DNA from 3 places in the Rhodococcus sp. B50 genome. Region 3 is predicted to be linked to each of the others. Evidence: riboswitches for the same ligand, from Rfam matches in the RefSeq annotation. Region 3 holds a riboswitch; each other region holds the start of a gene.

Region 1 (3,274 bases), 1.6 Mb from region 3:
CTCCACCGAGTCGGCGTCGGCGCCCGGCAGCGGCCACGGCAGGGCGTTGCGGTCGACCTTGCCCGACGTGCGGGTGGGGAGTTCGTCGACGAGCGCGAGTCGCGGGACGAGTGCGGCGGGGAGTTGCTCGGACAGCAGGTCGTGGGCGGACGCGATGTCGAAGTCCGGATCGGTGGAGGCGATGTACCCCACGAGGATCGAGTGTCCGGCGGCCGTCTTGCGCACCGCACACGCACCGCCGGCCACGCCGGGCAGGTTCTGCAGCGCGTTGTCGACCTCGCCGAGTTCGATGCGGCGGCCACCGATCTTGACCTGGTCGTCGGCGCGCCCCTGGAACAGCAGTCCGGAGCGGTCGAGGGTGACGAGATCGCCGCTGCGATAGGCGCGCTCCCAGCCGAGCGTGGGCATGGGAGCGTACTTCTCGGCATCCTTCGCCGGATCGAGATAACGCGCGAGACCGACGCCGCCGATGACGAGTTCGCCGGTCGCGCCCTCTTCGACGGGGTTGCCCTCGGCGTCCACCACGGCGAGATCCCAGCCGTCGAGGGGAAGGCCGATACGGACCGGCCCGGTGCCGTCCATCAGCGAAGCGCAGGCCACGACCGTGGCCTCGGTGGGACCGTAGGTGTTCCACACCTCCCGTCCCGGAACGGCGAGACGCTCCACGAGATCGGGTGGGCAGGCTTCGCCGCCGAAGATGAGCAGGCGCACCGCCTCGAGTGCTTCGGCCGGCCACATCGCCGCGAGCGTGGGCACGGTGGAGACGACGTTGATGTTGCGCGAGACGAGCCACGGTCCGAGATCCATGCCGGAGCGGACGAGCGCGCGGGGTGCCGGAACCAGGCAGGCGCCGTGCCGCCAAGCGAGCCACATCTCCTCGCACGACGCGTCGAAGGCCACCGACAACCCGGCCAGGACCCGGTCGCCGGGTCCGAGCGGCGCCGCCCGGCAGAACATCCGAGCCTCCGCGTCGACGAAGGCCGCCGCGTTGCGGTGGGTGACGGCGACACCCTTCGGTGTCCCGGTCGAACCCGAGGTGAAGATGATCCACGCGTCGTCGTCGAGGTGCGGCCCCCGCACGGCCGGGGTGCCCGACGGGGCGGCCGTGCCCGGCCCGATGCCCTCGTCGGTGACGATGGCGGTGACCCGTGCTTCCGAGAAGACGAGCTCGGCGCGCTCGTCGGGGTCGTCCGCGTCGACGGGCACGTATGCGGCGCCCGCGGCGAGAATCGAGAGAATCGTCACATACAGATCGGTGCGCCCGGACGTCATGCGCACACCGACCCTGTCGCCGGCGCCGACACCCGCATCGTTCAGTGCATAGGCACCGGCGATCACCGCCTCGACGAGTTCGGCGTATTCGAGGACCGTGGTGCCGTCGTCGACGGCGGGGGCGTCCGGATGTGCCTCGGCGGCGCTCCGCAGCAGGTCGACGAGGGTGCGTGCAGGTGGAGCGTGCGACGCGCGGAGGAATTCGTCCGGAATGGGGGACCGGCCGACGGGGGTCGAGGATATGGCTGGCAACTCCGCGGGTCCTTCTGCTCGATGGATCTTCCGGTTATCTCACGTCCGGGTGGACAACAGGTGAACGTTCGGTGCGCGGAACGTGTGTCGGCGTCGTGCGATACGGGTTGACACGGCTCGATCGTCCTGTCATTGTCTTCGCCAGGTCATGAGTACCAGCGTCAAGCCCCGGCTAGCTGGTCGGCAACCCTCCAACCGCGGTGGGGTGCTCCGGGTGACGACCGGGCCGTGAATCCACCACCGGACACGGCAAGCGCGGACTCTGCCGGCGACGAGAACTCTCCGTCGTAGGCGTCACCGGCGGGTCCCTGAGTACACGAGGGATTTGTCATGACTGCTGTAGCCGCCACCACCTGCATCGCTCCGTTCGCCACCGTTTCCGGCTGTGATTCGCAGGTTCCGCTCGTCCAGGGCGGTACCTGCACCTACGCGAACTTCGACTACGCGGCGAGCGCACCGGCACTGTCCGTCGTCACCGACCGCATCACGGAACTGTTGCCCTTCTATGCGAGCGTGCACCGCGGCGCCGGATACGCCTCGCGGATCAGCACCACCGCCTACGAGGACGCTCGTACCTCCGTGTCGCGCTTCGTCGGTGCGGACGACGACCAGGTCGTCGTCTTCACGCGCAACACCACCGATTCGCTGAATCTACTCGCGAGTGCCGTGTCCGGCGATGTCGTCGTGCTCGACATCGAGCATCACGCGAACCTGCTGCCGTGGAAGAACTCTCGCATCGTCGAGGCGGCCGACACGGTCGCGGAGACGGTGTGGCGCCTCGCGGTCGAACTCCAGCGTGCCCCCGCGGCTCTGCTCGCCGTCACGGGTGCTTCCAACGTCACCGGCGAGGTGCTGCCCATCGCCGAGCTCGCCGAACTCGCCCACGCCTCCGGTGCGCGGATCCTCGTCGACGGCGCGCAGCTCGTGCCCCATCGCCGCGTCGACCTCGAGTCGCTCGGCGTGGACTACCTCGCGTTCTCCGGCCACAAGCTGTACGCGCCGTTCGGTGCGGGAGTGCTCGTCGGCCGCCGCGACTGGCTCGACGCCGCCGACCCGTACCTCGCCGGAGGCGGTGCGGTCCGCGAGGTGCGCCTCGACCACACCGAATGGGCCTGCGCCCCTGCGCGTCACGAGGCCGGCACCCCCAACGTGCTCGGTGTCGCCGCCCTCGCCGCCGCATGCGATGCGCTTGCCGGTTTCGACTCCGACGCGGTGACCCGTCACGAGGAGTCCCTGTGCTCCCTGCTCATCGACGGTCTGGAGGCCATCGACGGAGTGGAAGTGCTTCGGCTGTGGAACGATTCGGCCGACAGCGTCGGAATCGTCACCTTCACGATCGAGGCCTACGAGCCCGGTCACGTGGCCTCCTATCTGTCCGCCGAGCACGGCATCGGCGTCCGCGACGGACGTTTCTGCGCCCACCCGCTGCTCGCGCGGGTCGGTCGCGCCGGCGGTGCCGTCCGGGCGTCGCTCGGACTCGGCAGCTCGTCCGACGACGTCGAGCGGCTCCTCGGAGCGCTCCGGTCGCTGGTCGTGAACGGGCCGTCGTGGGTGCACGCGAAGACCGACGGCGTGTGGAACCCCTCGCCGGAGACGCGTCCCGGCCTCGGAGCGACCGACGGCGACGCGTCGCCGTGCGTGTAGCGGTCGACAATTCCCCACAGGATAAGTAGGGTAATTCGCATGGAACGGACGAGGGCGATCGCTGCGGCACGCTGGTGCCGTCGCCATGTCGACCTCTGCCGTACGG
Region 2 (3,274 bases), 4.8 Mb from region 3:
CGTCCCGTGTTCGTGCTGTCGAGAAGAGAGCGGAAGGTCAGGCGCGAGCCTTCTGCAGGTTCTCGTCGAGTGCGCCGAGGAACTCCTCGGTGGTCAGCCAGGACTGCTCCGGGCCGACCAGCAGAGCGAGGTCCTTGGTCATCTGTCCGCTCTCGACGGTCTTGATGACGACGTCCTCGAGCTGCTGCGCGAACTCGATCACCTCGGGGGTGTTGTCCAGCTTGCCGCGATGCTCGAGGCCACGGGTCCAGGCGAAGATCGATGCGATCGGGTTGGTCGACGTCGGCTTGCCCTGCTGGTGCTGGCGGTAGTGCCGCGTGACGGTGCCGTGTGCGGCCTCCGCCTCGACGGTCTTGCCGTCCGGGGTCATCAGGACGGAGGTCATCAGGCCCAGCGAACCGTAGCCCTGGGCGACGGTGTCGGACTGGACGTCGCCGTCGTAGTTCTTGCAGGCCCAGACGTAGCCGCCCTCCCACTTGAGGGACGACGCGACCATGTCGTCGATGAGGCGGTGCTCGTAGGTGAGTCCGGCGGCGTCGAACTCCGCCTTGAACTCTTCCTCGTAGATCCGCTGGAACTCGTCCTTGAACATGCCGTCGTAGGCCTTCAGGATCGTGTTCTTGGTCGACAGGTAGACCGGGTAGTTGCGCTGCAGGCCGTACGAGAGCGAGGCGCGCGCGAAGTCCTGGATGGACTTCTTGTAGTTGTACATACCCATGACGACGCCGCCGTCCTCGGGGATCTGGCAGACCTCGTGCTGGATCGGCTCGCTGCCGTCCTCCGGCGTGAAGGTGATGGTGACGGTACCCGGGCGGTCGACCTTGAAGTCGGTGGCGCGGTACTGGTCACCGAACGCGTGGCGGCCGACGATGACCGGCTTGGTCCAGCCCGGAACCAGACGCGGCACGTTCGAGATGATGATGGGCGCACGGAAGATGGTGCCGCCGAGGATGTTACGGATGGTGCCGTTGGGCGACCGCCACATCTTCTTCAGACCGAACTCTTCGACGCGCGCTTCGTCGGGAGTGATGGTGGCGCACTTGACACCGACGTTGTGCTTCTTGATGGCGTTCGCCGCGTCGATCGTCACCTGATCATCGGTGGCGTCGCGGTGTTCCACGCCGAGGTCGTAGTACTCGAGATCCACGTCCAGGTACGGGTGGATCAGCTTGTCTTTGATGAACTGCCAGATGATGCGGGTCATCTCGTCGCCGTCGAGCTCGACGACCTTACCCTCAACCTTGATCTTGGACATATGCGCTTCGTGTCCTCCTAGGACGTTTCTGTGGTCCCCAATCGACCGCACTTTGTGGGTGCGATCGCCGTCGGCTCGCTATGCGCGAGCATGGCCGTGTCCACGTCCTGGACCCCGGCCAAACATGACAAGCGTACTGCTATTCGCGGCGTCCGCAAAGCGCCTCGTCTTACCCTCCAGCCTTACCGACCGGTAACTTTCATGCTGGTCAGGGCTGTTCAGAGGGTGCATAAGACCCTGCGCCGGAGAGTCGCTAGACTGCCGGGATAGTCATGAGTGCCAGCGTCAAGCCCCGGCTTGCTGGCCGGCAACCCTCCGACCGGGGTGGGGTGCTCCGGGTGAGGACACGGTCGGCGGGACCCCGCCGACAAGCCTGCTGCCGGGAGGATTGACATGATGATGTGCTGTCGCACGCAAACCACGATCGAACCTCCCACCACCGCCGGAAGGACACGATGACCGACATCCGCAGCCGGCGCTGCCACCCCTCCCCGAGCGTCGAGGCGGTCACCTCTTGACGGCGGGCACCGAGCGTCGTCGCGTCGAACTGCCCCCGGCGGACGGACGCCTCGAAACCATCGACATCGGAGATCTCGCCCTCGAGAGCGGTGAGACACTGCCGAACGTCACGATCGCTATGCAGAGGTGGGGTGAGCTGTCCCCCGCCCGCGACAACGTTGTGCTCGTCGAACACGCCCTCACCGGCGACTCGCACGTCACCGGCCCCGCCGGCCCGGATCATCCGTCCCCCGGGTGGTGGTCGGGCATGGTCGGCCCCGGTGCCCCCATCGACACCGATCGCTGGTGTGTCGTCTCGACCAACATCCTCGGCGGTTGCCGCGGAACCACCGGTCCCGGCAGCGCCGCACCCGACGGCAAGGCGTGGGGTTCCCGCTTCCCTCTGATCACCGTGCGCGATCAGGTGGCCGCCGAAGTGACCCTGCTCGACAAGCTCGGCATCGACGTTCTCGCGGCCGTGACCGGGGGCTCGATGGGCGGCATGCGCACCCTCGAATGGATCATCACCCATCCCGAGCGCGTACGGGCGTCGCTCGTCCTCGCTACCGGCGCCCGCGCCACTGCCGACCAGATCGGCACCCAGAGCGCGCAGATGACGGCCATCACGGCCGACCCCGACTGGCAGGGCGGCGACTACTACGGCACGGGGCGGCGCCCCGAAGCCGGACTTGCCATCGCCCGGACCATCGCGCACCTCACCTACCGGACCGAACTCGAGCTCGACACACGCTTCGGGAATCTCCCCCAGGACGGTGAGGATCCGTGGCGGGGCGGCCGGTACGCCGTGCAGAGCTATCTCGAGCACCAGGCGCGCAAACTCGTCGCGCGCTTCGATCCCGGTACCTACGTGTTGTTGTCCGACGTGATGAACCGGCACGACGTCGGGCGCGGACGCGGCGGTGTCGAAGCCGCACTCGGGTCCACCCCGGTGCCGACGATCGTCGCCGGCGTCGATTCCGACCGGCTGTATCCGCTGCGCCTGCAGCAGGAGATCGCCGATCTCCTCCCGGGATCGGACGAGCTGCGTGTACTCGTCTCGCGCGACGGACACGACGGCTTCCTCACCGAGGCCGACGAGGTCGCCAAGCTCCTCGCCGAGCTGATGAAACTCGCCGAGGGTTAGTCGGTCCCCAGCGGGTCGATCGACGCGGCGAGCGCCACCACGATGCCGCCGACAACCATCATCGACGCGACATCGAATCCCTTGCTGCGTACCGCGAGGACACCGACCTTGTCCTCGTCGAGAACCCAGCGGAACAGGCCGGCGAGGATCGTCGCGCCGCCGAAGACGAACGCTCCGCGTCGCCATCGGTCGGCGATCACCAGGATCACCGCTGCCGCGATCACCAGGGTGACCGCGAGCAGCGGCAGGTTCAGACGCGTGAATCGCAGAGCCTGAGCCATCTCGTCTCCCGGGGTGTCGACCCGTTACCGGGCGGCGAGCTGCTCGGCCCGCTCCACGACGTTACTCAGAAGGAATGCACGGGTGAGCGGGCCGAC
Region 3 (3,274 bases):
CCGAGGTAGCCGCCGATCAGGGAACCCACGGCGATCAGTGCGGCCACGGTCCAATCGATCCGGTCGAACGCCACCAGGATGTAGGCGCAGGCGGCCACGACGTTCACGACCAGCGACAGCAGGTTCTTCGCGGCGTTCTGCCGCTGGATGTGGTCGTGCAGCAACGCACCGAACAGGCCCATCAGCAGAATTCCCTGCGCCGCCGTGAAATAGCCGCCGTAGACACCGACGGCGAACGTGCCGACGACGAGCAGCGTCATCCGTATCGGTCCGAGACGGCCGTCGGCGTCGCCACCCGTTCTGCGAGCCACCCAGGCCTGGATCTTCGGTTGCAGTACGACGAGCGTGAGCGCCAGGACGAGCAGGATCGGCACGACCGTCTCGAAGACGGTCTCCGGCAGGTGGAGCAGGAGCCATGCTCCGACCAGTGCCCCGCAGAACGACGCCGGGATCTGCCATCGCAACCGCTCCCATTGCCCGCGCAGTTCGCGCCGATAGCCCCAGGTACCCGAGACGCCCCCGGCGACCAGGCCGATCGCATTGGACATCGTCGCGGTCACCGGCGGTACACCGAACGCGATGAGCGTCGGGAACGTGATGAGGGTGCCGGATCCGACGAGGGAGTTGATCGCTCCGGCTCCGAGACCGGCAAGTGCGACGAGGAAGAGTTCGAGCGGGGTCACCGAGGCGAGTCTACGTCTCGTCGAAACCGACATCGTTGTCGATGTCGGGGCTCCACGGCGACATCGACATCGGTCTCGATGAGCGACGCTATTTCCGTCACGGTGAGAGAAAGGCTGTCCGCAGCGCGCCGCACTCCGTAGCTTGGGCGGCGACCATCCAGAGCGACCGAGAGACCTGGCTCCACGACGTCGCAGCAACCCCCCGTGCGCGGGTGCGGGTGCTACCGCCGGGACCGATGGAGGAACGAGCATGACCCGCTGGACCGAGCGCGCTTCGTGGCGCCGCCGGCACATCGACCTGTGCCGCGGGAGGTCGCATCGGTGTCGTCACTGACGTAGATCGTCCACCGGAACCTCCCGCCGTTCTTCACCGCGTGAGTCCCGGCCCGTCCGCAGGGGGACGGGCCGGGACCCACGTCTGCATCCCGTCCCCGTCCCCGACCGCCCCCGCTGTCCCGAAAGGCCTTCCCGATGCCTCCCGCTACCAGGACGTCGCCGTGAGCGCGTCCACCGATATCCGCGTCCCCGACGCACCGGCCGAACCCGCCGACGACGAGAACCTGGTCGTCGCCAGAAAGTGGCATCCGTGGCGTTGGGTGATCAGCGCCGGCGTGCTGATCGTCGTCGCCCAGTTCGTGCACGGCCTGGCCACCAATCCCGGTTGGGACTGGGCCACCTTCACGCAATACTTCACTGCGTCGTCCGTGCTCTCCGCACTGTGGATGACGATCGAGCTGACGTTGTGGGGCACGTTCCTGGGCTTCGCGCTCGGTGTGCTCCTCGCGATCGGCCGGCTGTCGAACAATCCTGTTCTGCAAGTGGTCTCGTGGACGTACATCTGGGCGTTCCGATCGATCCCGCTCATCGTCCAACTGCTGTTCTGGTTCAACATCGCGTACCTGTACGAGACGCTGTCGATCGGTATCCCCTTCGGTCCCGCCTTCTTCGAGTTCGGTGTGGCCGGGGTGATCTCGGGATTCACCGCCGCCGTCATCGGCCTGGCACTCCACCAGGCGGCCTACTCGGCCGAAATCATCCGGGCCGGCATCATCTCGGTCGATCACGGTCAGATCGAGGCGGCCAATGCGCTCGGCATCCCGCGGTACCGGCAGTTCGTGAAGATCGTGCTCCCGCAGGCCATGCGGGCGATCCTCCCGAACGCCGCCAACGAGGTGATCAGCCTCTTCAAGGGAACCTCGATCGTCTCCACCATGGCCATCGCCGAGCTCTTCTACCAGGTGCAGGTGATCTTCGGCCGTACCGGACGCGTCGTACCGATGCTCATGGTCGCGACGGTCTGGTACATCATCCTCACCACGATCCTGTCGATCGGGCAGTACTACGTCGAACGGCATTACGCTCGCGGTTCGGCACGGGCACTCCCGTTCACCCCGTGGCAGCGCGTGGTCGCGAAATACCGGGAGATCCGCGACAGCGGTATCGGTGCACCCCGGGGAGCCACGAAGTGACCGCGACCCGGGACGACGTCGACTACGTCGTCGACGTGCGCGGAGTCCACAAGTCGTTCGGCACACTCGAGGTGCTGAAAGGGATCGACCTGCAACTACGCAAAGGCACGGTCACTGTGATCCTCGGGCCGTCCGGTTCCGGGAAATCCACCCTCCTGCGCACCCTCAACCACCTCGAGAAGGTCGACCGCGGCACCGTCCGCATCGACGGTGAGCTGATCGGCTACAAGCGTCGCGGAAACAAGCTGCACGAGTTGCGTGCCCGCGACATCCTCCGTCAGCGTTCCCGCATAGGCTTCGTCTTCCAGAACTTCAACCTGTTCCCGCACCTGACCGCCCTCGAGAACGTCGTCGAGGCACCGCTGTCGGCGCAGGGCCGCGACCGAGCGGAAATCGAGGCGGAGGCCCGCGCCCTGCTCGACCGCGTCGGCGTGGGCGACAAGCTGCACGACTACCCGAAACAACTGTCCGGCGGACAACAACAGCGCGTCGCGATTGCGCGGGCCCTGGCCCTGCGACCCGCCGTGATCCTCTTCGACGAGCCCACCTCGGCTCTCGACCCCGAACTCGTCGGCGAGGTTCTCGCCGTCATCCGCGACCTTGCCGGCGACGGCGCGACTCTCGTGATCGTCACGCACGAGATCGGTTTCGCCCGTGAGGTCGCCGACACCGTCGTCTTCATGGACGGCGGCGTCATCGTCGAACAGGGACCACCCCACGAGCTCCTCGACAACCCGCAGCAGGAACGCACCGCGTCGTTCCTGTCCCGTGTTCTCTGATTTTCCGCCCCACCACCGCATTCGAGAAGGTAACGATGTTCGCTTCCTCCCGCCGGGTCCGCCTGCTGACCTCGATCCTGACCGCCGTCGCTCTCCTGGGTGTCGCGGCCTGCAGTTCCGACGCAGATGCCGGAACCGACACCGACGCCGCCACCACGGCCGGTTACAACCTCACCGCGGACCAGAACCGCATCACCACCGACCCGGTCGAGGAGATCGCCGCCAAGGTTCCCCAGGAGATTCGCGACCGCGGCACACTCGTCGTCACCGGATCGGCCGGTACCGCACCGCCGTTGCGCTTCTACGCCGACGACGACACGACGATCATCGGATCCGAGACCGA

What was found. Region 3 has a riboswitch for S-adenosylmethionine ahead of GON09_RS22905 (amino acid ABC transporter permease). Riboswitches for the same ligand answer to the same signal wherever they lie in the genome.
Region 1: another riboswitch for S-adenosylmethionine. It lies ahead of GON09_RS15565 (aminotransferase class V-fold PLP-dependent enzyme); the one in region 3 lies ahead of GON09_RS22905 (amino acid ABC transporter permease).
Region 2: another riboswitch for S-adenosylmethionine. It lies ahead of metX (homoserine O-acetyltransferase MetX); the one in region 3 lies ahead of GON09_RS22905 (amino acid ABC transporter permease).

What each region holds. Positions count from the first base shown of each region.
Region 1 is NZ_WPAG02000002.1:3,289,571-3,292,844, reverse strand. It holds gene GON09_RS15570 (Pls/PosA family non-ribosomal peptide synthetase) at 1-1,524, opposite strand, end outside; SAM riboswitch class IV at 1,669-1,786, shown strand; gene GON09_RS15565 (aminotransferase class V-fold PLP-dependent enzyme) at 1,855-3,168, shown strand.
Region 2 is NZ_WPAG02000002.1:122,957-126,230, reverse strand. It holds gene GON09_RS00855 (NADP-dependent isocitrate dehydrogenase) at 38-1,255, opposite strand; SAM riboswitch class IV at 1,524-1,635, shown strand; gene metX (homoserine O-acetyltransferase MetX) at 1,770-2,897, shown strand; gene GON09_RS00845 (DUF3017 domain-containing protein) at 2,894-3,178, opposite strand; gene GON09_RS00840 (bifunctional methylenetetrahydrofolate dehydrogenase/methenyltetrahydrofolate cyclohydrolase) at 3,203-3,274, opposite strand, start outside.
Region 3 is NZ_WPAG02000002.1:4,922,215-4,925,488, forward strand. It holds gene GON09_RS22900 (sulfite exporter TauE/SafE family protein) at 1-683, opposite strand, end outside; SAM riboswitch class I at 834-926, shown strand; gene GON09_RS22905 (amino acid ABC transporter permease) at 1,181-2,152, shown strand; gene GON09_RS22910 (amino acid ABC transporter ATP-binding protein) at 2,149-2,931, shown strand; gene GON09_RS22915 (ABC transporter substrate-binding protein) at 2,967-3,274, shown strand, end outside.